2 regions of the Lentzea sp. NPDC058436 genome follow, and region 1 is predicted to be linked to the other one. Evidence: riboswitches for the same ligand, from Rfam matches in the RefSeq annotation. Region 1 holds a riboswitch; the other holds the start of a gene.
What was found. A riboswitch is a leader RNA that binds a small molecule or an ion and turns the genes downstream of it on or off. The one in region 1 is predicted to bind S-adenosylmethionine.
Positions count from the first base shown of each region.

Region 2: another riboswitch for S-adenosylmethionine. It lies ahead of ACFWN2_RS34990 (aminotransferase class V-fold PLP-dependent enzyme); the one in region 1 lies ahead of thrC (threonine synthase).

Region 1 covers NZ_JBHXLF010000030.1:1,322-16,283, forward strand. Annotated here, with positions in the region: gene ACFWN2_RS43165 (polysaccharide lyase 6 family protein) at 1-326, opposite strand, end outside; gene ACFWN2_RS43170 (NUDIX hydrolase) at 371-805, opposite strand; gene ACFWN2_RS43175 (SPFH domain-containing protein) at 879-1,808, shown strand; gene ACFWN2_RS43180 (hypothetical protein) at 1,808-2,020, shown strand; gene ACFWN2_RS43185 (PIG-L deacetylase family protein) at 2,017-2,760, opposite strand; gene ACFWN2_RS43190 (glycoside hydrolase family 3 N-terminal domain-containing protein) at 2,905-5,169, shown strand; gene rpsT (30S ribosomal protein S20) at 5,295-5,561, shown strand; gene ACFWN2_RS43200 (hypothetical protein) at 5,663-6,466, shown strand; gene holA (DNA polymerase III subunit delta) at 6,468-7,436, opposite strand; SAM riboswitch class I at 7,524-7,669, shown strand; gene thrC (threonine synthase) at 7,681-8,937, shown strand; gene ACFWN2_RS43215 (DNA internalization-related competence protein ComEC/Rec2) at 8,966-11,791, opposite strand; gene ACFWN2_RS43220 (helix-hairpin-helix domain-containing protein) at 12,849-13,547, opposite strand; gene ACFWN2_RS43225 (DegV family protein) at 13,635-14,528, opposite strand; gene octT (diglucosylglycerate octanoyltransferase) at 14,549-14,962, opposite strand, start outside.
Region 2 covers NZ_JBHXLF010000015.1:120,656-135,617, reverse strand. Annotated here, with positions in the region: gene ACFWN2_RS35000 (M28 family metallopeptidase) at 1-857, opposite strand, end outside; gene ACFWN2_RS34995 (potassium/proton antiporter) at 998-2,476, shown strand; SAM riboswitch class IV at 2,550-2,664, shown strand; gene ACFWN2_RS34990 (aminotransferase class V-fold PLP-dependent enzyme) at 2,699-4,030, shown strand; gene lspA (signal peptidase II) at 4,054-4,773, shown strand; gene ACFWN2_RS34980 (RluA family pseudouridine synthase) at 4,874-5,758, shown strand; gene ACFWN2_RS34975 (NAD(P)-dependent oxidoreductase) at 5,832-6,422, shown strand; gene ACFWN2_RS34970 (LysR family transcriptional regulator) at 6,411-7,307, opposite strand; gene ACFWN2_RS34965 (inositol monophosphatase family protein) at 7,331-8,113, shown strand; gene ACFWN2_RS34960 (AsnC family protein) at 8,110-8,946, opposite strand; gene dnaE (DNA polymerase III subunit alpha) at 9,251-12,763, shown strand; gene ACFWN2_RS34950 (MOSC domain-containing protein) at 12,924-14,519, opposite strand; gene ACFWN2_RS34945 (CGNR zinc finger domain-containing protein) at 14,519-14,962, opposite strand, start outside.

The DNA of each region.
Region 1 (14,962 bases):
GGGACGGACATCGTGCTGGTCCCGTCGAACACGAACCCCTCGATCGTCACGTCTCGGACGGCCCCCAGTTCGAGGCCTCCGCGCGTGAAGACCGTGCGGCCGGCGTGCGCGGCGGCGACGGTGATCCCGGACTTCGTGATCTTGACGGGCTGGTCGGTGGCGTGCACACCCTTCGCGAGGACGATGCGCTGACCAGGTCGTGCGGTGTCGAGAGCGGCCTGCAGGGAGGACACGCTGGACACGCCGACGACGGCAGCGAAAGCAGGCACGTGAACGAAGGACGACAGCAGTGCGGCCGCGCCGACTGCGGCCAGTGATCGGATCATTCGCCAACTCCGGTGTTGGGTCGTCGGCGGCGGTAAGAGGGAAGCTACCGCAAGATTCCGGCGGGTGGGGTAGTCCGATACAGACCAAGGGCGGTGTCCAGCGACGGCACTCGCTCCAGTTGTCCGATGTCTGCGAGCGGGAACCACTGGGCGAGGTCGGTCGAGCCGTTCACCTCGTTGCGCAGCTCGCCGCCCACGATCCGCACCTCGTACATGATCCGAAGCGCGTGGTAGTCGCGGTCGGGCTCCTCGCGGAACTCGGAGTCGATGCCGAGCAGGCGGACGACCTCGGCGACGTACCCGGTCTCCTCCTCGACCTCGCGGACGACCCCGTCGTACGGGTGCTCGCCGTGGTCGATGCCTCCGCCGGGGAGGATCCAACGTTTGCCCTTCGGGCCAGTCCAGCGCGCGAGCAGGATCTCGTCGTCCTCGTTGATGCACACCCCGTACGCGGCCACGCGCTGCTTCTTCGCCCTCATGCGACGCAGCGTAACTTGCGATCACGGCGAGAAAAGTGATATCACTTAGCTACTACTTCGATAGGGGGTCCGAATGAGCGCGACGATCGAGGCGACAGTGCACATGCCCGCACCAGTCGTCCGTGAGAAGCACGCACGGGAGCTGCCGGGTCTGCCGATGTTCTTCCTGGGGTTGGCGGTGTTCGCGGTGGCTGTGTGGACGATCATCACGGGAATCGACTCCGCCGTCGCGACCGAAGAGGCGCCGGTGGGGTCGCTGATCACCAGCGTCCTGCTGTTCCTGGCGGCGGCGCTGATCTGGAAGGGACTCTTCACCGTCGCGCCCGGCGAGGTGCGGGTGCTGCAGTTCCTCGGCCGTTACGTGGGCACGTCGCGCACGGACGGTCTGCGGTGGGCGAACCCGCTCACCACGAGGCAGAAGATCTCCGTCCGCATCCGCAACCACGAGACGGCGACGCTGAAGGTCAACGACGCCGACGGCAACCCGATCGAGATCGCCGCGGTGGTCGTGTGGCAGGTCGAGGACACTGCGCGCGCACGGTTCGAGGTCGACGACTTCGTGCGGTTCGTCGGCATCCAGACCGAGACGGCCGTGCGGCACATCGCGAACAGCTACCCGTACGACAACCACGCCGAGACCGGCCTGTCGCTGCGGGAGAACGCGGACGAGATCACCGAGACGCTGGCGATCGAGATCGCGGCACGCGTGCAGTCCGCGGGCGTGAAGGTGATCGAGTCACGGCTCACGCACCTCGCATACGCGCCGGAGATCGCCCACGCCATGTTGCAGCGGCAGCAGGCGGGCGCGGTCGTGGCGGCGCGGACCCGGATCGTCGAGGGTGCCGTCGGCATGGTCGAGCTCGCACTGGAGCGGCTCGCCGCGCACGAGGTCGTCGAGCTCGACGAGGAGCGCAAGGCGGCGATGGTCTCGAACCTGCTCGTCGTCCTGTGCGGTGACCGTTCCACTCAGCCCGTGGTGAACACCGGTTCGCTGTACACCTGATGGCTGATCGCAAAAGCGTTCTGCTCAGGCTTGATCCGGCGGTGCACGACGCGTTGAGCAGGTGGGCGAACGACGAGCTGCGCAGCACCAACGCGCAGATCGAGTTCCTGCTGCGGCGTGCGCTGGCGGAGGCGGGCCGGCTGCCCGGCGAGGCGAAGAAGATGCCTCGCCGCGGCAGACCGCCGAAGAACCCCGACGGCGACCAGTCCTAGAGCTCCGGTGGTGCCTGGAGGTCGTGGGCGCGGAAGAGCACGGCGTGCTCGACCCCCATGGCCTCGCCGCTCATGGCGGTGAACTTCGGGATGAAGTCCGCGGGCGCGGGATGCCCCGGCAACGCGGCGAGGTACGCGGCGTGCGCTTCGAGCGAGGCCACGCCACGCCTCAGCGGCTCCCCCGTCACGTCGACGCCGTGGGTCGCGCCCGAGCCCATCGCGGTCGTGAGGTACCAGCGCGGGGAGTGCGGTTCGAGACCCTCGTCGACCTGCTCGGGGAAGACCCAGCGGTTGCCCGCGTCGCGCAGCGCGTCGAGGGTCGCGAGGCCGGCCGCGCGGTGGTCGGCCTGGTCGAAGCCCCAGGGCGTCTCGACCTGGAACGCGCCGCCGAGCACGACGTCGGGCCTGAACCGGCGGATCTCGCGGCAGATGTCGCGGCGCAGGTCGAGGCCGTAGACCAGGACTCCGTCAGGGTGTTCGAGAACGGTCAGGTGCTCGACGCCGACGACGGCGCACGCTGCCTGTTGCTCGGCGACGCGCAGCCGGGCGGTCTCCTCCGGCGGGTTCGGCATCCCGGCCTCGCCTCGGGTCAGCAGGAGATAGCCGACCTCGATGCCTTTGGCGGTCCAGCGGGCGACCGCAGCGGACGAGCCGTACTCCATGTCGTCGGGGTGCGCGACGACGCAGAGCACCCGTGTGAACGACTCCTCGGGTAGGGCGGGCAGTGTCATGCCGGCCATTTTTCCTCCTTTCGGCGCAGGTGGCTGATCAGGCGTTTCACCAGCATGAAAACGCTTGCAGTGAGTTCCTCCGTTCGGAGGTGTGCTCTTCTCACTCCCCCACGCGATGGTGTGCGGCGGGCGCACCGGGAACGTGGAGGAGTCTTGTCTTTGTTCTCCCGCAAACGCGCCGGTCTCGGCGTGCTGGGCGTCGCTGTGGTGATCGCGTCGCTGACACCGGCCGGTGGTCTGGCGGCCGGCAAGGAGCTCTACCTGGACAGCCGGGCGTCGACGGAACGGCGGGTCGAGGACCTGCTCCGGCGGATGACGGTCGAGGAGAAGGTCGGGCAGATGGCCCAGATCCGCGTGGGGAAGCTGCGCGGTGACTGCAACAACGTCAACGGGCCGTTGGTGGACTCGTGTCTGAAGGCCGTCCTCTCGGACGCTTTTGTCGGTTCGATCCTGTCCGGCGGTGGTGACTCACCGGTCGAGAACACGCCCAGGGCGTGGGCCGAGATGAACAACGCCATCCAGCGCTATGCGTTGGAGAAGAACAGGTTGAAGATCCCGATCATCTACGGGTCGGACGGCGTGCACGGGCACAACAACGTCATCTCCGCGACGATGTTCCCGCACCAGATCGGGCTCGGTGCGACGTGGGACCCCTCGTTGCAGGAGAAGATCGGGGTGTCCGCGTCGAAGGCGTTGCGCGCTACAGGTGTCTTTTGGAATTTCGCACCCGTCTCGGACATAGCGCGGGACACGCGGTGGGGCCGTTACTACGAGACCTACAGCGAGGACCCGTTCCTGTCCGGGCAGCTGGCGGCGGCGAACGTGCGCGGGCAGCAGTCCAAGGTGGACGACACGGCGCAGCTGACCGCGACCGCCAAGCACTTCGCGGGGTACTCGGCGCCTTCGAACGGGCACGACCGGGCGGCGGCGCAGATCCCGATCCGGCAGCTGCAGGACCTCGTGCTGCCGTCGTTCCAGGCGCAGTTCGACGCGGGCGTGCGCACGGTGATGATCAATTCCGGCTCTTTGAACGGCGTGCCGGTGCACGCGTCGAAGTACATGCTGCAGACGCAGTTGCGCGACCGCATGGGGTTCAAAGGCGTGGCGGTCTCGGACTGGCAGGACATGCGGTACCTGGTGGACCGGCACAAGGTCGCGCCCGACTACAAGACGGCGATCGCGATGAGCGTCAACGCCGGTGTGGACATGGCGATGGAGCCGTCGAACGCGGCCGAGTTCACGTCCCTGTTGCTGGCGAACGTGCGTGACGGCTCGGTGTCGCGCGGGCGGATCGACCAGGCCGTGCGGCGGGTGCTGACGCTCAAGTTCGACCTCGGGCTGTTCGAGAAGCCGTACGTGGACCCGGCGAAGGCCGACGGCAACGTGGTGGGCGTGGACCGGGACCTGGCGCGTCAGGCGGCGGCCGAAGGAACCGTGCTGCTGAAGAACGACGGTGTGCTGCCGTTGTCGGCCGGTGCCAAGAAGATCGTCGTGACCGGTGAGACGGCGGACGACGTGCGTCGTCAGCTCGGCGGCTGGACCGTCGAGTGGCAGGGCGTGCCGGACGACTCGCCGTTGCCGCCCACCGCGACCGTGCTGACGGGGGTGCGCGAGGCCGTTCCTGGTGCGTCCGTGGTGCACGCTCCGACCCAGGCCGCGGCGGTGTCCGAGGCGGCGGGTGCGGACGCTGTGGTCGTCGTGCTGGGCGAGAAGCCCGGTGCGGAGGGTCCCGCGGACACGGAGAACCCGGTGCTGACGGCCGAGCAGCAGGCGTGGGTGGACGCGGTGCAGGCGACCGGCAAGCCGGTGGTCGTGGTGCTGCTGACCGCGCGTCCGCAGGTGCTCGGTGCTGCGGCGGACGCGAACGCGCTGGTCGCGGGCTGGTTGCCGGGCAGCGAGGGCGGCAGGGCGATCGCCGACGTGCTGTTCGGTGCGGTGAACCCGAGCGGCAAGCTGCCGATCTCGTGGCCACGGGCGCTGGGCGACCCAACGCTGACCTACGACCAACTGCCGGGCGCGAACACCTCGGCCGGAGCGAAGTACGACCCGCTCTACGCGTTCGGGCACGGGCTGTCCTACACGTCGTTCACGACCTCGGGACCGTCGGTGTCGGTGGACCGTTCGAACGGGGTGGTGAAGTTCACCGTGGCGAACACCGGAGGGCGTACGGGCACGGCCGTGGTGCCGGTCTACGTGCGTCAGCCGGCCTCGCCGGTGCTGACCCCGGACGCCCGTCTGGTGGGCTTCACCCGCGTGGAACTCGCTGCGGGACAGTCGAAGCAGGTCGAGGTGTCGTTCAAGCTCTCGCAGCTGGCCCTGACCGTCGGCGACGTGGACGGGGACGGACGCCGCGAGGTCACCCGTGGCGGCTACGAGGCCGTGGTGGGTGCCGACAAGGCCGCCTTCACGGTGCGCTGAGCTGGCCTGATATCCTTCGTCGTCGTGAACGCGCGGCTCTCCGCCGTGGAGGAGACCCGGCCCTCGTGGCCGGCGCCGACCAAGCGCGTCACGAACCCCGGTTTCGACAAGAAGGGTGATGTCGCATGGCGAACATCAAGTCCCAGCTCAAGCGGATCAAGACCAACGAGAAGGCCCGCCTTCGCAACAAGTCGGTCAAGTCGTCCCTGAAGACGGCCATCCGCAAGTTCCGCGAGGCTGCCGAGGCCGGCGACAAGGCGAAGGCCCTGGAGCTGCTGCAGGACGCGTCCCGCAAGCTCGACAAGGCCGCCAGCAAGGGCGTCATCCACGCCAACCAGGCCGCCAACAAGAAGTCGGCGATGGCGCTGCGCGCGAACTCCCTCGAGGGCTGATCTCGCACGCGGAGCTTCGAGCTTCTGCACTTCTGCGAAAGGGCTCCACTTCCTCCGGGAGGTGGGGCCCTTTTCGCGTCTCTGGTGTAGGCGTAGACCTCATGGAATCGCTGCCGCGCCTCGACTTCTTCGAGCTGCACGACCTCGACGGCACCCCGCCCGTGCTGCGGACCCTGCACACCGAGTCGATCCTGACCATCTACCGGCTCACCGACGCCGCCCGCGAGTACGCGCGCCCGTTGGAGCTGGCACTGCGATCAGGCGCGGACCACCGGATCGTCGACCTCTGCTCGGGCTCGGGCGGCCCGGTGCCGCTGATCCAGCGACGGCTGCACGCCTCGGGCGTCCACACCCAGGTCACGCTGACGGACCTGGTGCCGAACGTGCACGCGTTCGACCGCGTCGCCGCTTCCAACAGGCGGCGGCTGCCCTCCTGCTGTTCGGTGGACCACGTGCCGTCGCCGGTCGACGCCACGGACTGCCGGGTGGAGGGAACGCGGACGATCTACGGCGCCTTCCACCACTTCCCGCCCGCGCTGGCCACGCGCATGCTGCAGAACGCCGTCGACACCCGGCAGCCTCTCGTGGTCGTGGACACCAAACGGTCGTGGCTCTACGTGCTGGTCTTCCCGTTCTTCCTCACGCTCGCCGTGCTGCTGGCCGCACCGTTCCAGCGCAACCCGCTCCCCCGCTACCTGCTGCGGCTCGCGCTGACGTACCTCGTGCCGGTGCTGCCGTTCATGATGTTCTGGGACAGCGTCGTGTCGTTCCTGCGCATGTACGGGCGCGCGGAACTGCAACAGCTCGTGGACGGCCTGACCGACACCGACACGTTCACCTGGACCATCGGTGTCGAACGCGGCTTCACGGGCGCCCAGTACCTGATCGGGATTCCCAGGCCATGACCTAACGACGGCTGTGCGCGGCCACGATCCGGAGCACGGCGCGTTCCAGCGCGTAGTCGGCGTCGGCCGCCACGCCCTTCACGTCCGCGTTGAGCCCCGCGACCACCTGCATCGCGTCGGCGAGACCCGACTGGTCCCAGCCGCGGGCCTGCGCCTGCGCCTTCTTGATCTTCCACGGCGGCATGCCGAGCGGCCCTGCCAGGCTGAACGGATCGGCACGGCCAACGGCGGACACCCGTGCGATCGTGCGCACCGCGTCCGCCAGCGCGTCCGCGACCAGCACGTGCGGCACGCCGAGCTGCATGGCCCAGCGCAACGCCTCCATGGCGCCCGCCCTGTCCCCGACGACGGCCTTCTCCGCCACGGCGAACCCCGTCACCTCCGCCTTGCCCTGGTGGTAGCGGCGGATCTCCTCGACCGTCACCTTGCCATCGGTGTCGGACACGAGCTGCGACGCCGCCGCGGAGAGCTCGCGCAGGTTCGTGCCGACGGCGTCGATGAGCGTGGCGACGGCCTCCGGGTCGATCTTCCCGCCCGCCTGCCGAACCTCGTTGCGCACGAACGCCTCGCGCTCGGCTGGCTTGGTGACCTTGGCGCACTCGGTGACCGCGGCACCGGCCTTCTTCAGCTGCCCCGGCAGGTCCTTCGCCGCCTTGCTGCGCCCACCGCCCGTGTGCAGGACGACGAGCGTGACCCCGTCCGCGGGCGCCTTGACGTAGGAGAGCACCGTGTCGGCGACCTCCTTGCCGATGTCCTGCCCGTTCTGCAGGACGATCACGCGACCCTCCGCGAACAGCGACGGACTCACCAGTTCGGCGAGCTCGGGAGGGGTGAGATCAGTCACCGGGACGCGGGTCAGGTCGGCGGTCGGATCGACCTTCCGCGCGGCCTCCAGAGCCGCTCGAACAGCCCGTTCGACCAGCAGTTCCTCTTCACCGACGACGAGGTGCAGTGACTCCGGTGCGCTCACGAACGGCATCCTCCCACGTCTCGGATCGTGGGCGTCTGTGGCTCTGCAACCGACAGATGCCGTAGGTTGGTGGCCACAACTGAACACCGCTCATCCAGAGGGGCAGAGGGATCGGCCCGAAGAAGCCCCGGCAACCGGCGTCAGCGCTGTGTGCACATACCTGTGGACGCATCTGAGCGCAGACGATCACGGTGCCAATTCCGACCCGTTCGATTTCGCGGGAAAGATGAGGAGATACCTCGCGATGACTGCTGTCACTGTGCCCACGAGCACCCAGTTCGACCTCGGCCCGGCCCGCGCGCTGTTGTGCCGTGAGTGTGGCAATGAAACCCCTCTCGCTCCTGAATACGCCTGTCTCGAGTGTTTCGGGCCGCTGGAAGTGGCCTACGACTTCGGGAAGATCCGGCGCGAGGACATCGAAGCCGGCCCCCGGTCCATCTGGCGCTACCGCGGCCTGCTCCCCGTTCCGTCCACTGTGGAACAGCACCCGAACACAGACCCCGGCGGCACCCGCCTGGTCGAGGCCCACAACCTCGCCAAGGCCCTGGGTGTCCGCAAGGTCTGGGTGAAGGACGACACCGGCAACCCCACGCACTCCTTCAAGGACCGCGTGGTCGGCGTGGCGCTCGCCGCCGCCCGCGAACTCGGCTTCAAGGTGCTGGCCTGCCCGTCCACCGGCAACCTGGCCAACGCCGTCGCCGCGGCCGCAGCCCGCGCCGGCTGGAAGTCCGTCGTGCTCGTCCCCTCCAACCTCGAACGCGCCAAGATCCTCATGAGCGCGGTGTACGAAGGCGCCCTGATCGCCGTCGACGGCAACTACGACGACGTCAACCGCCTCGCCCAGGAGCTCGCCGCGGAGAACGAGGACTGGGCGTTCGTGAACGTCAACGTCCGCCCGTACTACGCGGAAGGCTCCAAGACCCTCGGCTACGAGGTCGCCGAGCAGCTCGGCTGGCGCCTGCCCGACCAGATCGTCGTGCCGATCGCGTCCGGCTCGCAGCTCACCAAGGTCGACAAGGCGTTCCGCGAACTCGGCCAGCTCGACCTCGTGGAAGCCTCGCCGTACAAGGTGTTCGGCGCGCAGGCCACCGGCTGCTCCCCGATCTCGGCCGCCTTCAAGGCGGGCCACGACGTCATCCGCCCGGTCCGCCCTGACACGATCGCCCGTTCGCTGGCGATCGGCGCCCCGGCCGACGGCCCGTACGTGCTCGACGCGGTGCGCCGCACCAACGGCGCCATCGAGGACGTCACCGACGAAGAGGTCGTCGAGGGCATCAAGCTCCTCGCCCGCACCGAGGGCATCTTCGCCGAGACCGCCGGCGGCGTGACCGTCGCGACGGCGAAGAAGCTGATCGAGACGGGCCAGCTCGACCCCGACGGCGAGACCGTGCTGCTCATCACCGGCGACGGCCTCAAGACCCTCGACGCACTCGGCGACACGGTCGGCCCGCGCGCGACGGTCCCGCCGTCGGCCGAGGCCGTCATCAAGGCTCTGGGCTAGATAGGCACTGGGCTAGATCAGCGCTGGGCTAGATCACGGCACCACCTCCTCCTTCCGGCTCGGGGACGCACGCGCGTCCCCGAGCCGCGTCGTGTCGGCCCTGAACGCGTTGCCTCACAAGGCGATCGCGTCCGTCTTGAGCCAGCCGGTGCGCGGGAAGCGCAGCAGGCCATCGACCACGTGCGGCCCGACCTGCTCCACGGTCGCGCGCCACGCCACGATCCGTTGCGGCCACGGGGCTTCCGCCTTGAGCGCGTTGTAGTGGTAGTCGTGCCAGACGTCCGGCGCGATCCTCAGGCCGTCGTCGAACACGTGCTCCGCGGCGAGGTCGTACGCCTCCTCCGGCGACTCGGCCTTCGTCGGCGGCAGTACGTGCGTGGTCGTCGCCCTGTACGTGACGGCTCGGGTGCCGTCGTCGAGCGTTTCGCAGATGTAGTAACCGAAATCGGGTTTGAGCTCGTCGTGCGGCCACGGCGTCGCCGAGTAGTTCGTCTGCCACAACGCCCACGCGAGACCTGGCGTACCGCCGGCGATCGGGTAGCGCGCGTTGAACAACCTGACCCAGACCATCTCTTCTCCTTCGTACGATTCGGTTTCCCGGCAGGACCGCCAGGTCGCCGTCCTTGTCCGTGCGCAACACCAACGCGCCTCCCGCCCGCAACACGTCGATGACGTGCTGGCTCGGGTGCCCGTACCTGTTGCCCGTGCCGACGCTCACCAGCGCCACCCGCGGCCGCACGGCCTCGAGAAACGCGGGCAACGAGTACCGCGACCCGTGGTGCGGCACTTTGAGCACCTCGGCCTTCAGGTCCCGCTCCCCCAGCAACGCCGCCTGGCCGGCCAGTTCGACGTCGCCGGTGAGCAACACCCGGCCTGCCCTCGTGTGCGCTCTGAGCACGAGCGAGTAGTCGTTCACCGTCGTGTTCTCGTCCTCGGCGACCGGCGGCCGCCTCGGTCCCATCACCTCCAATTCCAGTCCTGGCAAGGCGAACCGCTCGCCCGCCTTCGGCTCCACGACCCGCACGCCGTGGGCGCGCGCCCGTCTGCTGACCTCCCTCCACGCCCACGCGGGCTCCTTGAGCGGCCCGACCGCGACCGCCCCCACCGCACGCCCGGTGAGCACGGCGTCGAGCCCGCCGACGTGATCCGCGTGCAGATGCGTCAGCACCACCAGCGGAATCCTCTTGATTCCCAACGTCTTCAGGCACCGGTCAACGGCACCGGGATCGGGCCCGGTGTCGACCAGCACCGCCGTCTCGGCATCGTCGGTCGCGAGGACCAGGGCATCGCCCTGCCCCACGTCACAGCTGACGACCTTCCACCCGTCGGGCGGCCACACCGGCGACACCACTCTCAGCGGCACCAGCACCACGAACCCGCCGACGAGCACCGCGACGACCAACGTGCGCGTCTTCTTGAACCGCAACAACAACACGATCAGGACGGTGACCGCGGTCAGCGCGATCGCCCCGACCCAGCCGTCCGGCCAGCCGACCGCCGCACCGGGCACGGCCGACGCCTGCCGCCCGACCACGACCAGCCAGCCCACCGCGGGCCCGGCGACGTGGGTGACGACCTCGGCCACCTGAGGCGAGATCGGCGCGACAGCAGCCGCCACCACACCCAGCACCGTCGCCGGCGCGACCACAGGCCCGGCGACCAGGTTCGCCACCACCGACACGAGGCTCACCTGCCCGGACAACCCGGCCACCACCGGCGCCGTGGCCAGACTCGCGGCCATCGGCACGACGATCGCCTCGGCAACCCCGTTCGGCACACCACGTTTCTTCAGCGCCCGCGCCCACTTCGGCGCAACGAGCACCAACGCGGCCGTCGCCACCACGGACAACGCGAACCCGGGATCACCACCCAGCGCCGGATCGTGCAGCACCAGGACGAGCACCGCAGTCGCAAGACTCGGCACCGCGGACCGCTGCCGCCCCACCACCAACGCCAGCAACGCGACGGCGCCCATGACCGCCGCCCTGAGCACGCTCGGCTCAGGCCCGGCCAGAACGACGAACCCGATCAGCGCGAGAAGTGCCGCACCGGCCGCCGGACGTGGCCCGAGACGCCTCGTCAGGAGGTAGACCGCGCCACACACGATGGCTAGATTCGCGCCGCTCACCGCAAGCAGGTGAGCAAGCCCGGCCGTCCGGAACTCCTCGACGATGCGCGGCACCATCTGCTCGGTGTCGCCCACCACCAGTGCGGGCAGGAGTCCGGCTTCTTCGTCGTCCAGCACCGCACTGGCTTGTCTGAGGCCGTCGCGGTGCTTGTCGGCCCAGGTCTGCCAGACCGGTGGCGGCTGTGGGTTCTGCGGCGGACCCCGAACTCGGAGCAACGCCGACGCCAGGTCTCCGCCCCTCGGTGGGGCGAGGGTGCCCTTGACCGTGACCTTCTGGCCTGGCAACAGATCCCGCCACTTGTCCGCCGGGGTCAGGAGCACCAGTTGGGCGCCGTCCGCCGTCGCTCTGATCACGACGTTCTCCACACCCGCCTGGGTGCCGCCGAAGCCGGCGGCGCGGATTCCTTTCGGTCTTGTGGTGAGTTCGACGGTGAGGGTGGTGCTGCGGCCTTCGTTCGCGGCGAGGCGGAGCGGGTGGGATTCGGCCCTCAGGACGTGGCCGCCCACCCAGGCCGCCGCCACCGGGCCGGAGATCAGGAGGGCTATCGCGCAGGTCCTGGTCCACCAGGCCTTTCGCCAGGCTGTCAGGCCGATCAGTCCTGCTGCGAGGCCGGTGATCGCTGCCGCCTGCCAGTTCAGGAAGAGGCCTGCCACGGCTGTCGTCCAGACTGCGGCGGCTGCTGGGACCAGGCGGTAGTCGTGGGCTATCGGGTGTTTGCGGGGCATCCGGGCCTGCTTGGGGTGGTGGGGCTCGGGTCACGGGTAGGGCTTGGGTCACGGGTAGGGCTTGGGTCAGGGGTGGGGCTGCCTTGGCGGGGTTGGGGCAGCTTCGGGCGGTGGGGGCGGTGTGGGGGTGGCTGGATTTGGGGGCGCCTGGCTGATGGGTGGTGCCAGGTGGTGTCGATGCGGGGGTGGCGGGGTGTGGTGGTGATGCGGACGGACGGCATGGGTGGGTCCGATCGGTGAGAGGGGCGGGAGGTTGCGGGGCGGGAGTTGCGGGGTGCAGCGGGCCACTGGGGCAGGGCGGGGAGCGGCGGGGCGGGAAGGGCCGCGGGGGGCAGGGCGGGGCGCGGGGCAGGGGCGCGGGGGCAGGGCTGGGCGCGGGCAGAGCGAGGCGGGGAGTTGCAGGGTGGGTGGGCGGCTGGGGCAGAGCCGCGAGGCGGGCTGGGAGGGATGGAGCCGGGAGGAGAGCGCGGGGCAGCCGGGCTGAGAGGGAGCAGTGGTGTGGGCGGGGGCAGGGGTGGAGGCAGGGGTTAGGTGAGCTGCCTGGAGGCGTCTGAGTGGGTGGGTGGACGGGCGAACTGGCAGGTGGGTGGGTGGGTGGGTTGGCTGGGGAGGCAGGGATGTGGCGCAGCGGCGGGAGGGCGGGCGGAGGTTAATCGGCGGCCGGGCTAGTGGTGAGAAGCGTGGGTGCCGTGCGGTTCTGTTGCTTGGCAGAAGCGGCAGGGGCGCTGTGTGAGGAGCAGCGGGGCTGGGTGCTGTGGCGCCGCCGAGGGTGGTGAGGCTGGGTGCGGTGGCGCCAGCGGAGGCGCTGGGGTGGGGTGCGGTGGTGTCGTTGGGGGTGGTGGGAAGGCTGCGGCCAGGAGGTGGCGGAGGGCCCTGGTCAGTGGGCGGCGGCGCGTGCGGCGGGGGCTGGTTTGGGGGTGGTGTAGCGCGAAGGTGAGGGTTAGGGGGCGGGTTAGGTTGTTGTGGTCGGCTGGGAGCTGGGTGTTGCGAGTCAAGAGGCGGTACTGGGCCCTGGTTCGGTGGTAGAGGGCTGCGGCTCTTGTGGTGGCGGCGGCTGTCATGTGTGGACCAGGTCGGCCAGGCGGGCGAGTTTCGACTCGCCTATGCCTTCCACGTCTCGGAGTTGGTCCACCGAGGTGAAGGGGCCCTTGCGGGTGCGGTGGTCGACGATTCGCTGAGCCGTCACCGGGCCCACGCCTGGGAGGGCGTCCAGCTCTGTCGGGGTGGCGGAGTTCAGGTTCAGCTTCGGCTGGGGGGCGCCTGGTTGGGCCGCGCCCATCTGTGGTGGGGGTGGGATGCCCACCGCTATCTGCTCGCCGTCGGTTAGTTTGCGGGCCAGGTTCAGGTTGTGGAGGTCCGTGCCCGGCTTCATGCCGCCTGCCAGGGTGATGGCGTCGGCCACCCTGGCGCCGGACGTTGCCGTGACCAGGCCTGGGGTGGCCACTTCGCCGATGACGTTCACGACCAGTTCTGGGGCCGGGGCCGAGGTGCTCACCAGCGCCAGGTCCGGGGCGGGTTCGGCGGCGGGGCTCTGCCACCAGCTGCCCAGGCCTATCACCGCGCACGCCACGGCCACGCCCAGTGCTAGCAGGCCTCGGCGTGGGAGGCGCGGCAGGGAGAAGCGGCGGCGGGGTGGGCCGTGTTCGTCCGAGTCCTCCGACCGCGCGTAGACCAGGGTCGGGTCGGCTCGCACCTTGTCGGCCAGGGCTGCCAGGCGTTCGGTCGGGAGGGGGTCCGGCTGGGGGCGGGGGAACATGCGAGCGACGTTACGGAGCGGGGTGGGTGGGGAGGTGGGGTCGGCTCCGGGTCTGTGGATTACTCGCGGGTTGTGGACAGGTCGCGATCACTCGGCGTTCTGGGGCGGGGAATTGTCGGGGGTGTGTGGGAGGCTGTCCGGTCCTCCTGGCAGCACCACGACGCCCAGCACGCCTGGGCCCGTGTGCGCGCCGATCACCGCGCCCACCTCCGAGATCACGCATCCCGTCGAGCCCGGCAGGCGTTCGTCCAGGCGGGTCGCCAGTTCCGCGGCGCGTTCGGGGGCGGCCAGGTGGTGCACGGCCAGTCCGACGGGACCGTCGCCCGCCGCGGCCGCCGCCAGGTCGACCAGACGGCCCACCGCGCGGCCCATCGTGCGGACCTTCTCCAGCGGCACGATCCGGCCGTCGTCCATGTGCAGCAACGGTTTCACGGCCAGCGCGGTCCCCACCAGCGCCGCCGCCGTGCCGATCCGGCCGCCTCGGCGCAGGTGCTCCAGCGTTTCGAGGCAGAAGAACATCCGCGTCTCGGCAGCGGCTGCCGCGGCGGCGGCTTCCACCTCGGCGGAGGAGTGTCCTGCGGTCACGGCCGCGCAGGCGCGCAACACCGAGAAGCCGAGCCCCATCCCCGTCGACCGCGAGTCGACCACGCGGATCCGGGACGGATCGACCTCCTCGGCCGCCAGCCGTGCGGCCTCCCACGTCCCGGACAGCTCACGGGAGAGATGCACGGACACGACCTCGTCCGACGTGGACAACGCCTCGCGGTAGACGTCGGCCATCTCACTGGGAGTAGGCCGCGACGTGGTCACCCGGCGGTGCTCGGCGAGAGCGCCGGCCAACTCGAAGGGACCGAAGTCGACGCCGTCGAGGCGTCCGGCACCGTCCACCGCCACGTGCAGCGGCACCACGGTGATCGCATGGCGCTTCGCGAACCCCTCGGGCAGATATGCCGTGGAGTCGGTGACGATGGAGATGCGCACGAGCGACGAGCCTACGTGGCTCACTCCTCCGAGGGACTCAACGCCACGGACGAGATGAGTTCGGCCATCGCCTTGCCCACGAGCTCGTGCCCTTCCCAGCCCCAGTGCATCCCGTCCGGGTTCCCGGCACCGGAGCGCACGTGCTCCCCGATCACCGCGGGGAGATCCAGCAACGGCACCCCCGCACCTGAGGCCCACCCGCGCACGGCCGCGACCGCAGCCGCGTGCCCCTGATGCGCGTACGCGTACGTGGCCGCGCGGTGCACCGACGGCACGATCCCGACCGCCGGCATCGTGTACTGAAGATTCCGAACGGACTGCAGCATGTCCCGCAGGTAGCGCGCCGTCAGCGCGGGAGGCAGCGACGCGCGCGTGTAAGGCGCCAGCCGCGGCTGCACGAACTGATAACGCGCACGCACCCACCGACGCAACCA
Region 2 (14,962 bases), on a different contig from region 1:
GTCGTGTCGCACGAGCGGTGGTAGCAGCGGTCGAAGGCCTGGCCGGCCGTGCCGCCCCACTTCGACGCCTGCGCCGAGGTCTTGATGCCCTCGGCGCCGGTGAAGGTGCCGCCGGTCGGGATGCCCGCGCGGGCGAACGCCGCGTGGTCGGAACGGCCGCCGACGTTCGTCAGCTCGGTCTGGACGCCCAGCGCGGTGAAGCCCGCCTGCAGCCGCTGCGTCAGCGCCGCCGAACCGGAGGGCTGACCGCTGGAGCTGTAGACGAAGTAGCCGGGGTTCGGCGAGCCGGTCATGTCGAAGTTCAGGTACGCCTTGATCCTCGACTTGTCGGTGCTGCTCAAGGAGTTCACGTAGTACGTCGAGCCGACGAGGCCGAGCTCCTCCGCGCCCCACCAGCCGAACCGCAGGTGCTTGGTCGGCTGGAAACCGGTGGCCTTCACCTGGAGGGCGACCTCCAGGAGCGACGCGGAGCCGGTGCCGTTGTCGTTGATGCCGGGGCCCGCCGAGACGCTGTCGAGGTGGCCGCCCAGCATCACGACGTTGTTCGCGTCACCGCCGGGGTAGTCCGCGATCAGGTTGTAGCCGGTGGCGCCGTTGGACGTGAACGACTGGACGCGCGTCGTGTAGCCGGCGGCGTCGAGCTTGCCCTTGACCCAGTTGATCGAGGCCAGGTACCCCGGTCGTCCGTGAGCGCGGTTTCCGCCGTTGGCGTTCGCGATGGACTGGAACTGGTTCAGGTGGGCTTGTACGTTCGCGACGTTGATGTTCGGCGCCGCCAGTGCGGCCGGTGCCGCTGCTTGCGCTGCTGTGGTTCCGGTCACCATCAAGGCGGCCGCCAGCGCGATCAGGATCCTCATGGTTCAACTCCGTGCAGGGTTAGGGATTGAGCCACTGATCAACATGCTCCGTCGTGCATGGGCTCGGTAGGGGCGAACGGCTGGAGTTGTTAACTCGTCTGATTCGTCGGAATCGGTGGTGATCAACCAGAATGGTCCAGGTGGGTGACGTCACGGTTGTTCTGGGCATCGGCGCTGCCGTACTGCTGATCTCGGTGATCGCGGTGCGGGTGTCGACGCGGCTCGGACTGCCCTCGCTCCTGCTGTACCTCGGCATCGGCGTGCTGCTCGGCGAGTCGGTGTTCGGCATCAAGTTCGACGACGCCGACCTGACGCAGTCGCTCGGCATCGCGGCGCTGGTGCTGATCCTGACCGAGGGTGGCATCACGACGCGCTGGAACGCGGTGAAACCCTCGCTGTGGCTGGGCGTCGCACTGTCCACAGTGGCCGTTGTGGTCAGCGTCGCGGTGACCGGCACCGCGTTGCACTTCCTGCTCGGCCTCGACTGGCGGATGGCGTTGCTGTGGGGCGCGGTGCTGTCGTCCACGGACGCGGCCGCCGTGTTCAGCGTCCTGCGCTCGCTGGGTGTCGGGGCACGGCTCACGGGCGCGCTCGAACTGGAGTCCGGCCTCAACGACGCGCCGGTCTACATCGCCGTCGTGCTGCTGGCCTCGTCCGACCAGATCTCGTGGACCGCGCCGCTGCTGGTGATCTACGAACTGGGTGCGGGCGCGCTCATCGGCGTGGTGCTGGGCTTCTTGGGCGGAGCGGGGCTGAAACGCGCGGCGTTGCCCTCCACCGGTCTGTACCCGCTCGCCACGGTGGCGGTGTGCGTGATGGCCTACACGGCGGGCGATCTCGTGCACGCGTCCGGTTTCCTGGCCACGTACGTCGCCGCGCTGGTCCTCGGCAACGCCCGCCTGCCGCACCGCGCCGACACCCTGTCGTTCGCCGAGGGGCTCGGCTGGCTCGCCCAGATCGGGCTCTTCGTGCTGCTCGGCCTCTACGCCTCGCCGTCGCGGCTGCTCGACGTGCTGTTCCCGGCGCTGGTCGCGGGTGTCGTGCTGACGTTCGTGGCGCGGCCGTTGTCCGTCGTGCTGTCCTCGCTGCCGTTCAAGGTGCCGTGGCGGGAACAGGCGTTCCTCTCCTGGTCGGGGCTGCGCGGCGCGGTGCCGATCGTGTTCGCGCTGATCCCGCTGATCCAGGGCGTCGAAGGCGCGCGGGAACTGGTCGACGTGGTGTTCCTGCTGGTCATCGTGCTGACGGTGGTGCAGGGCACGACGCTTCCGTTCCTCGCGCGCAGGCTCGGGCTCGTGAAGGCGGGGGAGGCGGTGGAGGTCCAGGTCGACTCGTCACCGCTCGACGAGCTCGGTGCCGAGCTGCTGCAGGTGCACATCCAGCGCGGGTCGAAGCTGCACGGCGTCTACATGTCCGAGCTGAGGCTGCCGAGCGGTGCCACGGTGAGTCTCGTCGTGCGCTCCGGGAAGAGTTTCACGCCACAACCGACGACACGGCTGCAGACCGACGACCAGTTGCTCATCGTCACCACTGAAGAGGTGCGCGACGCCGCTGAGCGGCGCGTTCGTGCCGTCGACAGGGCCGGTCGCTACGCACGGTGGAAGGGCGAGACCGGGGATTGATCGGTCTCCGAGCGTTCTCAGCATGTGAATCGGGTGTCGACGGGAGGATCACCCTCCGCTAACGTCGTCGGCAGGTCATGAGAGCCAGCGTCAAGCCCAAGCTTGCTGGCCGGCAACCCTCCAACCGCGGTGGGGTGCCCTTGGTGAGGACCTGGTCCGGCGCGTGGGGCGCCGGTCAAGCGCGGGCCTCCAGTGCGGGCCCCTGGCCTCGGAGGCAGCACGATGACGCTCGCGATCACCCCTGGAACCACCACCGCCGTCCCGGCTGTCGTCGGCGCCGACCTGCGCGTTCCGCTGGTCACCGGGGAGCGCGTGACGTACGCCAACCTCGACCACGCGGCTTCGGCGCCCTGTCTGCAGGAAGTGCGCGACGCCGTCGACGAGCTGCTGCCCTGGTACGCCAGCGTGCACCGCGGCGCCGGCTTCGCCTCGCAGGTCTCGACCCGCGTCTACGAGCAGGCCCGCGACCGCATCCGCAAGTTCGTCGGGGCGCACGCCTCCGACGCCGTCGTCTTCACCCGCAACACCACCGACTCGCTGAACCTGTTGGCGCGCAGCGTTCCCCGCAACACCGCCGTCGTCCTGTTCGACAGCGAGCACCACGCGGCGCTGCTGCCGTGGCGTGGGCCCAACGTTCAGCGCGTTCCCGCACCGTCTTCGTCCGGCGCCGCAGTTGTCGCGCTGGACCGGGCGTTGGCCGCCGCCCCGGTCGGCCCTCGGCTCGTGATCGTCACCGGGGCGTCCAACGTCACGGGGGAGCTGTGGCCGGTCGCCGAGCTCGCGAAGGTCGCCCGCCGCCACGGCGCGCGCATCGCGCTCGACGCCGCCCAGCTCGCCCCGCACCGCCCGATCAACGCCCGTGAGCTGGGCGTCGACTACATCGCGTTCTCCGGGCACAAGATCTACGCCCCGTTCGGCGCCGGTGTGCTGGTCGGCCGCGCTGACTGGTTGCAGCAGGCCCAGCCGTACCTGGTCGGCGGTGGCGCGACCTCGAAGGTGACCGACCACGGCGACCGCCTCGGCGTGGCCTGGTCCGCGGTGCCCGAGCGGCACGAGGCCGGCAGCCCGAACGTCGTCGGCGTGCACGCGCTGGCCTCGGCGTGCGAGATCCTGTCGCGGCACTGGGAGCAGACCGTCGCGCACGAGCAGGAGCTGCTGACGCGTCTGCAGGACGGGCTGCGGTCCATCCCCGGCTTCCGCGAGCTCGCGATCCTGACCGACGCGGACAAGGTCGGCGTCGTGAGCTTCACGATCTCCGGCTTCGACGCGGGCTTCCTCGCGGCGGCGCTGTCCGCCGAGTACGGCATCGGCGTGCGCGACGGGGCGTTCTGCGCGCACGTGATCGTGGGTCGTCTCGTCAAGCAGGTCGGATCGCACGAGCAGCGTGCCGTGCGCGCGTCGATCGGCCTCGGCACGACGGCCGAGCACGTCGATCGTTTGGTCGCGGCGCTGCGCACTCTCGTCACCGAGGGTCCGAAGTGGACCTACGCGCAGCAGGACGGCCGCTGGGTTCCCGAGAACGACGACCGAACCCTGCCGCCGTTCCTCGCGTAGTCCCTGTCGTGGACACTGACCTGGTGAGTGACGAGCCCAAGGCCCAGGAGGACGAGGCCGCGAAGGTCGCTGACAAGCCTGCGGAAGAGCAGGTCAGCGAGCCGGAGAAGGCCGCGGAGCCCGTGGCCGCCGACAAACCCGCCGAGTCCGCCGCGAAGGTGGAGGACGACGCCGAGGAGTTCTCGATCACCGGCTCGCTGCCGGAACCGAGGATCAGGACCCTCGGGATCCTGGCGGGCGGTGTGCTGGCCCTGGACGTGCTCACCAAGGTCGTGTCGGTGGCGTTCCTGGAGGGCGCGGACCCGATCAAGCTGTTCGGCGGCGTGCTCTACCTGACGTTCGTCCGCAACCCCGGCGCCGCGTTCGGCCTCGGCGAGGGCATGACGTGGGTCCTCGCGCTGATCGCGCTGGGCGTCGCCGGGTTCATCTTCTGGATCTCGCGCAACCTGCGCTCCGAGAAGTGGGCCGTCGGCCTCGGCCTGGTGCTGGGCGGCGCCGTCGGCAACCTCGCCGACCGGATCTTCCGCGAGCCCGGCCCGATGCGCGGCCACGTGGTCGACTTCCTGTCGCTGTTCGACCCGTACGGCCGGGTGTGGCCCGTGTTCAACGTCGCGGACATGGCGATCATCGGCGGTGGCGTGACGATCATCGTGCTGGCGCTGCTGCAACACGACTACGACGGGACCGTCCACCGCGATGCGCCCGCGCTCGTGGAGTCCGACGGTCTGCAGGAGTCGAAGTAGCTGCTCCTGGTAGTTTCAGCGGGTTCTGCAAGGAGAAGAAGGTCGAGGCCCCCGCGTGAGCGGTTACCGAACGCTGCCGATTCCCGACGGACTGGACGGCATGCGCGTCGACGCCGGCCTCGCGAAGCTGCTCGGCCTGTCCCGCACCGCCGTCGCGGCCATCGCCGACGCCGACGACGTGCTGGTCAACGGTCGTGTCGTGGGCAAGTCCGACCGGCTCACCGCCGGGTCGATGCTGGAGATCACGCTGCCGGCGCCGCCGCAGCCGATCACCGTCCAGGCGATCCCCGTCGAGGGCCTGGTGATCATCCACGAGGACGACGACATCATCGTCGTGGACAAGCCCGTCGGCGTCGCCGTGCACCCGTCACCCGGCTGGACCGGGCCGACCGTCGTCGGTGGTCTCGCCGCCGCCGGCCACCGCGTCGCCACGTCCGGTGCCGCCGAGCGCCAGGGCGTCGTGCACCGGCTCGACGTCGGCACGACCGGCGTGATGGTGGTCGCGAAGTCCGAGTCCGCGTACTCCGCCCTGAAGCACGCCTTCAAGGAGCGGACCGTCGACAAGGTCTACCACGCGATCGTGCAGGGCCACCCGGACCCGATCAAGGGCACCATCGACGCCCCGATCGACCGCCACCCGAGGCACGACTACAAGTTCGCCGTGATGCAGGACGGCAAGCCGTCCATCACGCACTACGAGGTCATCGAGGCCTTCCGCGCGGCGTCGTTCGTCGAGGTCCACCTGGAGACCGGGCGCACGCACCAGATCCGCGTGCACTTCTCGGCGCTGCACCACCCGTGCGTGGGCGACCTGACGTACGGCGCCGACCCGACGCTGGCCAAGCGCCTCGGCGTGACGCGGCAGTGGCTGCACGCGCGGCAGCTCGGTTTCCACCACCCGGCGGACGGCCAGTGGGTCTCGTACACGTCGGAGTACCCGGCTGACCTGGCCACTTCGCTGGAGAAGCTGCGCGAAGAGGGCTGATTGCGTCTGAGTAAACCACCGGTTAGCAACGTTGCACTTGATGTTAACCGGTGTGCTCAATAGCGTTTTCGGCATGGAGCTCACCATTCTCGCGGCCTCGGGCCGCACCGGTCTCGCCCTCACCCGCCAGGCGCTGGAGCGCGGCCACACCGTCACCGCGATCGCCCGCGACCCCTCCCGCATCACCGTCGACCACCCGAACCTGCGCAAGGTCGCCGGTGACGTGAGCGGTCCGTTGAGCATCGACGCGGACTCGGTCGTGGTGTCCGGCCTCGGCACCGACACCCCCGGCGTGCTGCTCGACGGCGCCAAGGCCGTGCTCGCCACCGCTCCGCGCCGGGTCGTCTGGCTCGGCGCGTACGGAACGGGCCCGTCGGCCGAGGCGGCGGGCCCCGGTGCGGAGGTGCTGGGCAGGTTCTTCGGCGACCGGATCCCGGACAAGGTCGCGGCCGACACCGCCGTCCTCGACGCCGGTGGCACCGTCTTCCACGCCGGGGTGCTCACCGACGAGCCGGCGGGCCCGCGCCGCACGGTCGGCCTGGACGAGGCGCCGCCGTTCGACCTCGGCGCGAAGGTCAGCAGGGAGACCGTCGCCGCCGCGATGCTCGACGAGGCCGAGAACCCGCGCTTCGCCGGCGCGGTCGCGTTGCCGCTAGCGGGCTAGGACCTCGGTGACGGTCGCCCGCACCTGGTCGCGCAGCCAGGCGTGGGCCAGGTCCGAGTCGTAGCGCTGGTGCCAGTTGCAGTGGATCGGCGCCTCCGGCGACTCGGCCGGCAACGGCCACGTGACCAGTCCGAACGCCTCGATCAGCGGCCGGCACAGAATGGTCGTGGTGGTGACCAGCGCGTCACTCGCCGCCGCGATCTGCAGGGCCGAGTGGACCGTCGCCACGGTCGCGATCACCCTGCGCTGCAAGCCTTCCGCGGCCAGCAGGTCGTCGATCGGGGCGGTGAACCTGCCGCGCCGTGAGACCAGCACGTGCGGATAGGCCGCGTACGCGCGCAGATCCAGTTCGGTGCACGGGTGGCCGGACCGCATCATGACGGCGAGCGGGTCGGTGCCGAGCACCTCCGAACGGAACTCGGGCAGGTCGGGCGCGCCGCCGCCGAGTTCGAGGTCGACCCGTCCGTGCCGCAGGTCGTCGGTGTCGGCGGAGTTCTCGGCGAGGACCCGCAGCCGCACCCCCGGCGCCTGCCCGGCGACCCGTCCGACCAGCACCGGCACCACCGACGAGGCGAGGGCGTCGTGGCACTGGATCGTGAACGTGCGCTCCAGTTCCGCCAGGTCCAGCTCACGGCTCGGCGCCAGCACGGCGTTGGCCTGCCGCACCAGCCGGTTCACCTCTTCGGCGATCCCGAGCGCGTACGGCGTGGGCGTCATCGTGTGGCCCGTCCGCACGAGGATGTCGTCGCCCGTGACCTTCCTGATCCGCCCCAGCGTCCGGCTGACGGCGGGCGAGGACAGGTGCAGCCGTTGCGCCGCACCCATCACGCTGCCCTCTTCGAGGAGGGCGTCCAGCACGGTCAGCAGGTTCAGATCCGCTTGCATGACAGACAATCTTGGAGGAAGCCGTGAACACCGACACCACCGCTCTCGTTCCCGCCGTCACCGCCGCTGTCCGCCGCGCCGGTGAGCGGATGCTGAAGCGCTACTCCCCGGAGTCCCGCGCCTCCAGCCTCGCCGAGATCATCGACGCCGTCCGGGCCAACGACGCCGCCGTGGTCGACCTCCTGAAGCCCGCACTGGCCGAGATCCGCCCGGAAGCCCGCTGGCTCGACGACGAACACGGCTCCGGCCCCCTCCCCGACGGCGAGTGGTGGCTGATCGACCCCGTCGGCGGCAACATGAACGCCGTCCACGGCATGACCGACTGGAACATCGGCGTGAGCCTCGTCCGCGACGGCCGCCCTGTCCTCGCCGTCGTGCACTTCCCGCTGTTCGACGAGCTGTTCACGGCCACCGAGGGCGGCGGCGCGTTCCTGAACGGCGTGAAGCTCCAGGTCTCGGACAAGACCTCGCTGGACGGCGCGCTGGCCGGCACCGGTCAGGCCCAGCCGGGGCAGGGGCCGGAGATGGCGGACCGGGTCGGCGCCTCGTACGCCGCGATGGCGAAGCACGCGCTCTACGTCCGGATCTCCGTGCCGGTCACGCACCAGCTCGCCCAGGTCGCCGCCGGACGGATGGACGTGCACTGGCAGTACGACAACGTGCGCGCGCACGCCTCAGGTGTGTTGCTCGTGCTGGAGGCGGGCGGGATCGTCACCGACCTCGACGGCAAGCCGTGGGAGCTGACGACCCGCGAGTACCTGGCAGCCGCGCCGGGAGTGCACGCTGCCGCACTCGAAGTGCTCTAGTCCTCGACGGTCCAGACCAGGGTGTTCAGGTCGACCTCCGGGCGCACGCTCCAGCGGACCTGGATGATCTCGGTCGGCTCCGGCAGCACGAACACGCTGTGCCCGCCCGCCGTCTCGCCCGGCTGCACGCCGAGCTTGTGGGCGGGCCGCGAGGACAGCGAGACCGGCGCCTTCGTCACGGTCTCGCCGGTCTTCGTCACCAGCACCAGGTACATGTCCGGCAGCGAGGTGTACGGCACCTGGGAGGTGTTCGTCACCTCGGTGTGCACGACCACGGACCGTTCGCCCTCGGCGAGCTTGTAACCGGCCGCGGTGAACAGGAAGTCCGCCGGGTCGACGACCTCGACCAGCTGGATCGAGAGGCGGGCGCCTTCGAGGCTGTCCGCCTCCAGGGCCGAGCCGATCTTGCCGGTCCGCGAGACGGCCCTGGGCTGCGGCTGGTCGGCGCGCACCCAGCCGGCGGACTGCGGCGGGCCCCAGGTCTGCTGCGGTTGCGGCTGCGCGGGGAACGGCTGGCTGATCGGGCCCTGCGGACCGTAGGGCTGCTGCTGGACCGGGTGCGGGCCGCTCTGGTGCACCGCGTACGGACCGGACGGCGGGCCGCCCAGGTAGTTGCCGTAGGCGGCGGCGTTCGCGAGGGCCCTGCGCACGCCGTTCGGGTCGCACTCCACACCCACCAGCAACGGCAGGCCGCTGCCCGAGAGGGTGATCAGGCGCATGGCGGCCTCGCGCGGGTCCATCCCCAGGCGCTGGGCGATCTCGTGCACGGCGGCGCGACCTGACTCGGCGAGAACGGCGAGCAGGCGGGCGTCTACGGGATCGGGGGGCACCACGAATTGAACGCTACCTGGCTGCCCCGACCGTCGTGTCACCGCGTACCCGATCGAGATCAAGGCAACGTGCGCCGTCGTGCGCGATTTGAGGGGTACCCAGGCCGTACAATGCCGCGTTCCGCGCCCCAGAAGATCTTGGATTCCCGGCGGCGGGGTGGCGTGCTCCAACCGGGTCCGGTCGGCTAGTCTCGACGAGCGCCAGGGGCCTTCCCGTTCCCCTCATTCGCGCTAAAACGCTTGCCATACAAGGGGGTTGCCGGTGGCGGACTCGTTTGTGCATCTGCACGTGCACACCGAGTACTCGATGCTCGACGGTGCGGCCAAGGTGGCCCCGTTGTTCGAGGAGGCCGGGCGTCTCGGCATGACGGCGGTCGGCATGAGCGACCACGGCAACATGTACGGGTCCGACGAGTTCTACCAAACGGCGATGAAGACCGGCATCAAGCCGATCATCGGCATCGAGGCCTACCTCGCGCCGCACAACCGCCTGCACAAGAAGCCGGTCGCCTGGGGCGACCCGAGCCAGCGCGGCGACGACATCTCCGGTGCCGGCGCCTACACGCACATGACGATGTGGGCGCGCAACGCCGACGGGTTGCGGAACCTGTTCCGGCTGCACACCGAGGCCAGCAAGACGGGCTACTACTACAAGCCCCGCATGGACCGCGAACTCGTCGCGGAGCACGCCGACGGCATCATCGCGACGACCGGCTGCCCGTCCGGCGAGGTGCAGACCCGGCTGCGTCTGGGCCAGCCCGCCGAGGCGCTCCAGGCCGCCGCCGACTACCAGGAGATCTTCGGCAAGGAGAACTTCTTCCTGGAGCTGATGGACCACGGCCTGGACATCGAGACCAGGGTCCGCGAGGGCCTGCTGGAGATCAGCCGCAAGCTCGGCATCCCGCCGCTCGCGACGAACGACAGCCACTACGTCACCAAGGACCAGGCGGACACGCACTCCGCGTTGCTCTGCGTGCAGTCCGGCAAGATGCTGACCGACCCGAACCGGTTCAAGTTCGACGGCGACGGCTACTACCTGAAGTCGTCCGAGGAGATGCGGCAGATCTGGAAGGACCTGCCGGAGGCGTGCGACAACACGCTGCTCGTCGCGTCGATGGTCGAGTCGTACGAGGACATCTGGAGCGTCAAGGACCGCATCCCGAACTTCGAGGTCCCCGAGGGCGAGGACCAGGCGTCCTGGTTCCGCAAGGAGATCCGGCGCGGCCTGGAGTGGCGGTTCCGCGACTCGTCGGTGCCGGAGGAGTACATCAAGCGCTGCGACTTCGAGGCCCAGGTCATCATCGACAAGGGCTTCCCGGCGTACTTTCTCATCGTCGCCGACCTGATCAACTACGCGCGCAGCGTGGGCATCCGCGTCGGTCCCGGCCGTGGTTCGGCCGCGGGTGCCGCCGTGTCGTGGGCGATGGGCATCACGAACATCGACCCGATCCCGCACGGCCTGCTGTTCGAGCGGTTCCTGAACCCCGAGCGCACCGCCATGCCCGACATCGACATCGACTTCGACGACCGCCGTCGAGGCGAGATGATCCGGTACGCCAGCGAGAAGTACGGCGCCGACAGGGTCGCGCAGGTGATCACGTTCGGCACCATTAAGACGAAGGCGGCGCTGAAGGACTCGGCGCGCGTGCACCACGGTCAGCCGGGCTTCGCGATCGCCGACAAGATCTCCAAGGCGCTGCCGCCGCCGATCATGGCGAAGGACATCCCGCTCAACGGCATCGTCAACAAGAGCCACCCGCGCTACGGCGAGGCCGCCGAGGTCCGCTCGCTGCTCGAAACCGACGTGCAGGTGAAGGAGATCTTCGACACCGCGCTCGGTCTCGAAGGCCTGATCCGCAACGCCGGTGTGCACGCCTGCGCGGTCATCATGTCGAAGGACCCGCTCACCGACTCCATCCCGCTCTGGTACCGCGACGACGGCTCGTTCATCACCGGCTGGGACTACCCGTCGTGCGAGAACATCGGCCTGCTGAAGATGGACTTCCTCGGGCTGCGCAACCTCACGGTCATGGGCGACGCCGTCGACAACATCGAGGCGAACCGCGGCAAGGAGGCGGTGCCGGACTTCGACAAGCTCCCGATGGACGACCCGGAGACCTACGCGCTGCTCGGCCGCGGTGACACGCTCGGCGTGTTCCAGCTGGACGGTGGCCCGATGCGCGACCTGCTGCGCCGCATGCAGCCGACGACGTTCGAGGACATCGTCGCGGTCGGCGCGCTGTACCGCCCCGGCCCGATGGGTGTGAACGCGCACAACGACTACGCGGACCGCAAGAACGGCCGTCAGGAAGTCAAGCCGATCCACCCGCAGCTGGAGGAACCGCTCAAGGAGATCCTCGGCGAGACGCACGGTCTGATCGTCTACCAAGAGCAGATCATGTTCATCGCCCAGGAGGTCGCGGGCTACTCGATGGGCCGCGCGGACGTGCTCCGCAAGGCCATGGGCAAGAAGAAGGCCGAGGTTCTGGCCAAGGAGTTCGAGGGCTTCCAGGAGGGCATGCGCAACGACCCGCGCGGCTTCTCGGACGAGGCGATCCAGGCGCTGTGGGACACGATCCTCCCGTTCGCCGGCTACGCGTTCAACAAGTCGCACGCGGCCGCGTACGGCCTGATCTCGTACTGGACGGCGTACCTCAAGGCGAACTTCCGCGCCGAGTACATGGCCGCGCTGCTCACGTCGGTCGGTGACAACAAGGACAAGTCCGCGGTCTACCTCGCGGAGTGCCGCCGTCTCGGCATCAAGGTCCTCCCGCCGGACGTCAACGAGTCGGCGCTGCGCTTCGGTGCGGTCGGCACGGACATCCGCTTCGGCATGGGCGCGATCCGCAACGTCGGCGCGAACGTCGTCGAGTCGATCATCAAGTCCCGCAAGGAGAAGGGCGCCTACACGTCCTTCACGGACTTCATGGACAAGTCCGAACTGGTGGCCTGCAACAAGCGCGTGATCGAGTCGCTGATCAAGGCGGGCGCGTTCGACTCGTTCGGGCACCCCAGGCTCTCGCTGATCCAGGTGCACGAGGACGCGGTCGACGCCGTCGTGCCGATCAAGCGCAAGGAGGCCGAGGGCCAGTTCGACCTGTTCGGCGGCGACAGCGCCGACGACCAGGACGACAGCACGTCCCCGTTGGCGCACCTCAAGTTCGGCACGGAGGAGTACCCGCGCAAGCAGATGCTCAGCCTGGAGAAGGAGATGCTGGGGCTGTACGTGTCCTCGCACCCCCTCGACGGTGCCGAGCGGATCCTGCGCAAGTTCGCGCCGCGCCCGATCGCCGTCGTGCTCGACGACCCGCCCAAGGAGGGCGAGCTGATCGTCTCGGGCATGATCTCGTCGATCGAGCGCCGGGTGAACAAGAACGGCCTGCCGTGGGCGATCACGGTGATCGAGGACCTGGACGCGTCCATCGAGGTCTTGTTCTTCCCGAAGTCCTACGAGGTGCTGCGCGACGACCTGGAGCTCGACTCCGCCGTGTGCGTGAAGGGCAGGGTGAACTGGCGCGAGGACAAGATGGCGATCTTCGGCGACGGTGTCGTCCCGCTCGACATCAGCGACGCGGAGGCGAACCCCGGAGCGGACCCGCCCCTCGTCCTCGGGCTGCAGACCAAGACGCTGACGCCCGAGCTGATCGCGGAGCTCAAGATCGTGTTCAAGTCGCACGAGGGTCAGGTCGCCGTGCACCTGGAGGTGCAGAAGCGCGACAAGTCGAAGGAGATGCTGGTGGTGGACAACTTCCGGGTCAGCACCACGCCGTCGCTCTTCGGCGACCTCAAGACGATCCGCGGCATCACCATCCAGCGCTAGTGCGGTGATCACTAACCCTTGCCGGGTTGTGTGCGGTCCAGGGCGATGCATCGTGGTGCCTCTCCCACGTCCTCGTACTGGTTGTACGGGGGCGTGGGGGAGGTGCCGCGAGGCGTCCACCTGGGCCGTGCACAACCCGGTGAGGATTGTGGTCACCGCACTAGAGGTCCAGGACCAGGTCGGATTCCGGTCGCGCGCAGCAGATCAGCGCGTGGCCGGGGGCCGGCGGTTCCAGCGGGTCCGGCTCGGTGCGGACCTCGCCGGACAGCACCGGTGTCACGCACGTGTGGCAGACGCCGGTGCGGCACGACCAGCGCGTCGGGACGTCGCACGCCTCGGCCAGGTCGAGCAGCGACCGGTCGTCGCGCCACGCCACCGTGAGGCCGCTGCGGGCGAACGTGACCTGCGGGCCGGTGCCCTGCGGTGAGGGTTGGTGCGGCGCAACGGTTTGGGTGCCGGTGAGTCCCGGGTTGATCGCGGTGCGGGCGCCGAAGAGCTCGCTGTGGATGCGGGCCGGGTCGATGCCGAGGCCGACGAGAGCCTCGCGCATGTCGTCCATGAACGCGTTGGGGCCGCAGAGGTACGCGCTCGCGTTGGCAGGCAGGCCTTTCAGGAGGTCGTGGGTCAGCCGGCCGTTGTCGGAGAAGTGGATGCGCGTGTGGCTCGGGGCGAGCCGTCGCACCTCGTCGGCGAACGCGTGATCGGCTGAGCGCGTCGTGTGGACCCACCACACCTCGCGGCCGGATCCCTTGAGGGCGTGCAGCATCGCGAGCACCGGCGTGACGCCGACGCCCGCTGACAGCAGGACCACCGGTTCGTCGCCGGGTTCGAGCACGAAGTCGCCTCTCGGTGCCGCCACTTCGAGCGTGTCACCAGCCTTCACGTGCTCGTGAAGCCACGTGCTCACGACGCCGTCGCGCTTGACGCTGATCCGGTACGAGTCCGCCGAGAGCGAGTAGCTGCGCACACCCGCCGGCGTCCGCACGGTCAGGTACTGGCCCGGTTCGGGTCGCGGGCCGTCGCCGGCGAGGTGGAACGACCTGATGGACGGGCTCTCCCGCACGACCGCGTCGACTCGCAACGGCCGGAACCCCTCCCAGCCAACGGTTTCCGGTGCCGGGGGAGTGAGCAGGTCGCGGAACGAGCCCTGCCAGCCCGGGCTCAGCGCCGGGATGTCGACGGCCTTGCGGAGCTGCTCGGCGTCGCGGTCCGGCAGGTAGAGGAGCGCGTCGATCGCCGCGACGCTCATCCGGTGCCGTCCGACGCGGGTGCGCACGATCTCGTCGCCCGCCTGGACCTCGCCCTCGGTGATCACGCGCAGGTAGAAGCCGGGGCGGCCGTGCGCGACCATCAACGACGGCATGCGCGGCTCGTCCAGCCGCATGCCGACGCGGTAGCAGGTGACGCGCGGCTGGGTGACCTCGAACTCGGCCGCGCCGATGCGGAACCTGTCGCCGATGTGCACCTCGGTGTCGGCCAGACCCTCGACGGTGAAGTTCTCGCCGAACTGGCCGTGTTCGAATTCCCGGCCCAGCTCCGCGTTCCAGTGCTCGTACGACTCCCGTTGGTACACCAGGACAGCGCGGTTCTCGCCGCCGTGCCCGCCGAGGTCGCCCTGGCCGTCACCGTCGACGTTGAGCCTGCGGACCACCAGCGGCCCGTCGACCGGGTGCTTGAAGATTCCGGTGTGGACGGTCCTGCCGTGCCAGGAGACGTCCTTCGGCAGCCCGACGTTGAGCGAGAGCAACCGCGCCATCACCGGTCTCCTCGGGTGCGCTGGTAGTGACGACGGGCCTTCATCCTGTTGCCGCACACCGCCATCGAGCACCAGCGGGCGCTGTTCGGCTTGCTCTGGTCGAGCAGGAACAGGCGGCAGTCGGGGTTCTCGCACGGCCGCAACCGACCAGGGCTCGACAGCCGCAGCGCGTCCCACTCCAGCACCGCCCGTGCGGCGGCGGTGCGACCTTCCGGCAGATCGAACTCCCAGGTCACCCCGGACGCGTCGACACCCGCGCGTTGCCGGACGTCTTCGAGGAACGGGGCCAAAGCGACCGGTCCCTCCTGGCCGCGCACCACGGCCTGGAGCGCGTCGCGTGCCGCGATCAGCGCCCTCAGTTCGTCGTCGGAGGCGGGCTGGTCGTGCGCCGTCAGCCAGCGCGGACCCTCCTCCGCGAGCACGTCGTGCTGCCCGTCGTCCAG